Regions from separate parts of the Pseudomonas sp. P1_C12 genome, predicted to be linked through region 2. Evidence: predicted binding sites of a transcription regulator. Region 2 holds the regulator's gene; the other holds the start of a gene.
What was found. The regulator FliA, encoded in region 2, starts transcription of late flagellar genes. The targets are predictions, from matches to a motif close to CTAAAGTTTNNNNNNNNNNNGCCGNTAA.
Positions count from the first base shown of each region.

Region 1 (2,403 bases), on a different contig from region 2:
TTTTCATCCATGGCGATGGTGGTCGCGGCGATCTCCAGAAGGGCATCGGTGGCCGAATTGAAACCACCGGTTTCTACGTCGACGACAACCGGCAGGTAACCACGGAACCTGGCCGCCATTGGATGACGAGGGCCACCTCCGCCGCCGTTGCCTTCCAGTTCGTCGTCGAAATGGTCTTCACTCACGCGTGTTCCTCCAGCAGGCGCCAGCGCAGTTTTTCACCGGCGCGCAGCGGGATAACGGTCAGCTCGCCAAATGGCAGGCTGGTCGGGGTGGTCCATTCTTCGCGGACCAGGGTGATGCGATCGGTGTTGGCCGGCAGGCCGTAGAAGCGCGGGCCGTTGAGGCTGGCGAAGGCCTCGAGCTTGTCCAGCGCATTGCGCTGTTCGAAGGCTTCGGCATACATCTCGATTGCCGCATAGGCGGTGTAGCAACCGGCGCAACCGCAGGCCGCTTCCTTGGCGTGCTGGGCGTGGGGCGCCGAGTCGGTGCCGAGGAAGAACTTCTCGCTGCCGCTGGTGGCGGCGTCGAGCAGGGCTTCCTGGTGGGTATTGCGCTTGAGGATCGGCAGGCAATAGAAGTGCGGCCGGATCCCGCCCACCAGCATGTGGTTACGGTTGTACAGCAGGTGGTGAGCCGTGATGGTCGCGCCGACGTTGGCCGAAGCCGAGTTGACGAACTGCACGGCGTCCGCGGTGGTGATGTGCTCGAAGACCACTTTGAGGGTCGGGAAGCGCTCGACCACACGGCGCATGTGTTCATCGATGAAGATTTTTTCGCGGTCGAACACGTCGACATCACCACGGGTGACTTCACCGTGAACCAGCAACGGCATCCCGACTTCGGCCATGGCCTCGAGTGCGGGGAAAATCTTGTCGATGCTGGTGACGCCAGAGTCCGAGTTGGTGGTCGCGCCGGCCGGGTACAGCTTGGCGGCGTGAATGAATCCGCTGGCCTTGGCCTCGCGAATTTCTTCAGGCTGGGTGCGGTCGGTCAGGTACAGGACCATCAGTGGCTCGAACAGGCTGCCGGCCGGGCGGGCAGCGAGAATCCGCTGGCGATAGCCGTCGGCTTCGGCCGCGTTGCGCACCGGTGGAACCAGGTTGGGCATGATGATGGCGCGGCCAAAGGTGCGCGCGACATCCGCGACGGTATTGGTCAATACGGCACCATCGCGAAGATGAATATGCCAGTCGTCGGGACGCAGCAGGGTCAGGCGGTCGGACATGAGGGGATTCCAGGCGGGTCAAACTCAAGGGAATGCTACCGGAAAAGACTCTTGCAGGCACTCGCTATCAAGTTTTGCGCGAAGCTTCCGATATCCAACGGGTATGCCGTAAACATGTGTGTGTCGGTCTTTTTGTTGTAGAAGCCAGTGGAGCCTCCCGTGCGCCAGCGTTTTTTAGCCTTGCTCAGTGTGTTTGCCAGCCTTCCCGCGATGGCGCTCACTTTCCAGACCCGTCTGGAGAGCATTGAGTGGACGGTCGAGGGTGACAAGTTCGAATGCCGCATGACTCAGCCGATTACCGACTTCGGTTCGGGCGAGTTCGTGCGTCGTGCCGGTGAGCAGGCGACGTTTCGTCTGAAAACCTACAACCCGATGATTGGCGGTGGCTCGGCGACGCTGCTGGCCGCTGCCGCGCCGTGGCAACCGGGGCGTAACGATATCAACCTGGGCACGGTGAGAATCGGCAGCGGCAACGTGGTGTTCAACAGTTCACAGGTTCAGGCCGGACGCCTGATCAGCGGACTGATGGACGGTCGCAGCCCGGTGGTTCGCCATTTCGCGGGGGATGGCCGGGTGTCGGAAGTGCGCTTGCTGCCGGTCAGGTTCACCAAGGCGTTTGCCGATTACCAAAGCTGCGTGGCCAAACTGTTGCCGCAGAACTTTGAGCAGGTGAAACAATCCGAAATCGGCTTCCCCGGCGGCGGAATCGAGCTCGACGGCGCCGCGAAGGCCAAGCTGCAGGTGATGCTGGAGTACATGAAGGCCGATCCGACGGTCAATCGCATCGAGCTCGACGGTCACTCCGACAACAGTGGCAACCGTCTGACCAACCGCGACTTGTCGCGGCGCCGGGCCCTGGCAGTGATGGAGTTCTTCAAGGCCAACGGCATCCAGGAGTCGCAAATCACCGTGCGTTTCCATGGTGAGCGTTATCCGTTGGCGCCTAATACCAACAACGCCAACCGCGCGAAGAACCGACGGGTAGCGGTACGCCTGGAGCGCGGAGCACCTGTGGAACAAGTCGCCCCGCAAGCGACGAAAGCGGCCACTTCGGCAACTTCCTGACCCGGCGGTCATCGTCGCGCCCTCGACAGAATCTGTCGCTTCGTCGTCATAAGCTGTCGCGCCACTGTAAATTATTCTGTATGAGCGGTAGACTTCCCGGCTTTCCGTAG
Region 1 is NZ_JBFUAE010000003.1:224,116-226,518, forward strand. It holds gene rnt (ribonuclease T) at 1-185, opposite strand, end outside; gene pyrC (dihydroorotase) at 182-1,228, opposite strand; gene AC1D19_RS06425 (flagellar protein MotY) at 1,388-2,293, shown strand.
Region 1: AC1D19_RS06425 (flagellar protein MotY) is a predicted target of FliA. The motif match lies at 1,295-1,322, and genes of this name have one in related genera.

Region 2 (2,403 bases):
CCTGATACAGGCCGCGGTCACGGGTCTGGTTGAGCTCATGGATCAATTGCACCGCGTCGCCGAACTTGCCTTTTTCAAGGCTCGCGACCAATTCGACGGCGTGTTTTTTCAGGGTCGACTCAAAGTCGCCCAATGAAGTTTCGTTATTGCCCATAGCTCCCCCGTGGCGCACTCATCAACCGATGCGTTCGAAAATCTTCTCGATTTTTTCTTTCAACGCCTGGGCCGTGAAGGGTTTGACCACATAGCCGTTAACGCCGGCCTGGGCCGCTTCGATGATCTGCTCGCGCTTGGCTTCAGCGGTCACCATCAGCACCGGCAGGTGCTTGAGCTTTTCATCGGCACGCACGTGGCGCAGCAGATCGATACCGGTCATGCCAGGCATGTTCCAGTCCGTTACCAGAAAGTCGATGCTTCCGCTGTTGAGCACCGGAATGGCGGTAGTGCCATCGTCGGCCTCGACGGTGTTGGTGAACCCAAGGTCACGCAGCAGGTTCTTGATGATCCGCCGCATCGTTGAGAAGTCATCAACGATGAGGATTTTCATGTTCTTGTCCAATTCGACCTCCAAGCAGTCTTAAACGCGCCCAGCACCTGGACGCGCCATTTCAATCAATCCGGCAAAGCACTCAATGACTGTCTGGAGCACAACAGATCGCGACCGGCGCAGTTCAACACCACACCGGCCTCGTTCGCAGTGTCCCCCACACTGCCTTCAGCGCGCTCGCCACTCCCCCAAACGCCCCCGCAAACGGGCCGCGCACTGGCTGTGTAACTGGCTGACCCGAGATTCGCTGACCCCCAGGACCTCACCGATTTCCTTGAGGTTCAACTCTTCGTCGTAGTACAGCGCCAACACCAGTCGCTCACGCTCCGGCAAATTGGCAATCGCCTCCGCCAGCGCAGCCTGGAAGCGTTCATCTTCCAGATCGCGTGACGGCTCGATATGAGCACTCGCGCCATCCTCGTGCAGACCTTCGTGTTCGCCGTCCTGCAACAGATCGTCGAAACTGAACAGCCGGCTGCCCAGGGTGTCGTTCAAAATCCCGTAGTAATCGTCGAGACTCAATTGGAGTTCGGCCGCAACTTCGTGATCTTTAGCGTCACGGCCGGTTTTCGCTTCAATCGAGCGAATGGCGTCGCTGACCATGCGCGTATTGCGGTGAACCGAACGTGGCGCCCAGTCCCCCTTGCGCACCTCATCGAGCATGGCGCCGCGGATTCGAATGCCCGCGTACGTCTCGAAACTGGCGCCTTTGCTGGCGTCATATTTGGTCGACACCTCAAGCAGGCCGATCATCCCGGCCTGGATCAGGTCTTCGACCTGGACACTGGCCGGCAGGCGCGCCAACAAGTGGTAGGCAATGCGTTTAACCAGCGGCGCGTAACGCTCGATCAGCTCGTACTGCGCATCACGCGCCGATTTTTTGTAGAGGTTGTAACCGCTTGCTGTCATAGAACCGGTCCTGCTGTCTGCTGCACGAGGCGCTCGACGAAAAACTCCAGGTGCCCGCGCGGGTTGGCAGGCAGCGGCCAGGTATCGACCTTCTGTGCGATCGCCTTGAATGCCAGCGAGCACTTGGAACGCGGGAACGCCTCGTAGACAGCGCGCTGCTTTTGCACGGCCTTGCGCACGCTTTCGTCGTAAGGCACAGCGCCGACGTATTGCAGGGCGACGTCGAGGAAGCGATCCGTGACCTTGGTCAACTTGGCGAACAGGTTGCGCCCTTCCTGCGGGCTCTGGGCCATGTTGGCCAGGACGCGGAAGCGGTTCATGCCGTAGTCACGGTTAAGCAATTTGATCAATGCGTAGGCGTCAGTGATCGAGGTCGGCTCGTCGCACACCACCAGCAGCACTTCCTGGGCTGCGCGAACGAAACTGACTACCGAGTCACCAATGCCCGCCGCGGTATCGATCACCAATACGTCGAGGTTGTCGCCGATATCGCTGAAGGCCTGGATCAGGCCGGCGTGTTGCGCGGGGCTCAGATGCACCATGCTCTGAGTGCCGGATGCGGCCGGAACGATACGGATGCCGCCGGGTCCCTGCAGCAGTACATCGCGCAGTTCGCAGCGGCCCTCGATCACGTCGGCCAGGGTACGTTTGGGTGTCAGGCCCAGCAGAACGTCGACGTTCGCCAGCCCCAGGTCGGCGTCCAACAGCATGACGCGCCGGCCAAGCTCAGCCAGAGCCAGGGACAAGTTCACTGACACATTAGTTTTCCCGACGCCACCTTTGCCGCCGGTCACCGCGATCACCTGTACGGGATGCATGCTGCCCATGTTATTTCTTTACCTTGTCTTGCATAGACGGAGGCCACATTACTGGCTGCGCGTTCACAAACGGAACAATGCATGGCAGACCATCGATGTAGGTACAAAAACTGTTCATTACTACCTTAG
Region 2 is NZ_JBFUAE010000002.1:326,553-328,955, forward strand. It holds gene AC1D19_RS04495 (protein phosphatase CheZ) at 1-154, opposite strand, end outside; gene AC1D19_RS04500 (chemotaxis response regulator CheY) at 176-547, opposite strand; gene fliA (RNA polymerase sigma factor FliA) at 716-1,456, opposite strand; gene fleN (flagellar synthesis regulator FleN) at 1,453-2,283, opposite strand; gene flhF (flagellar biosynthesis protein FlhF) at 2,400-2,403, opposite strand, start outside.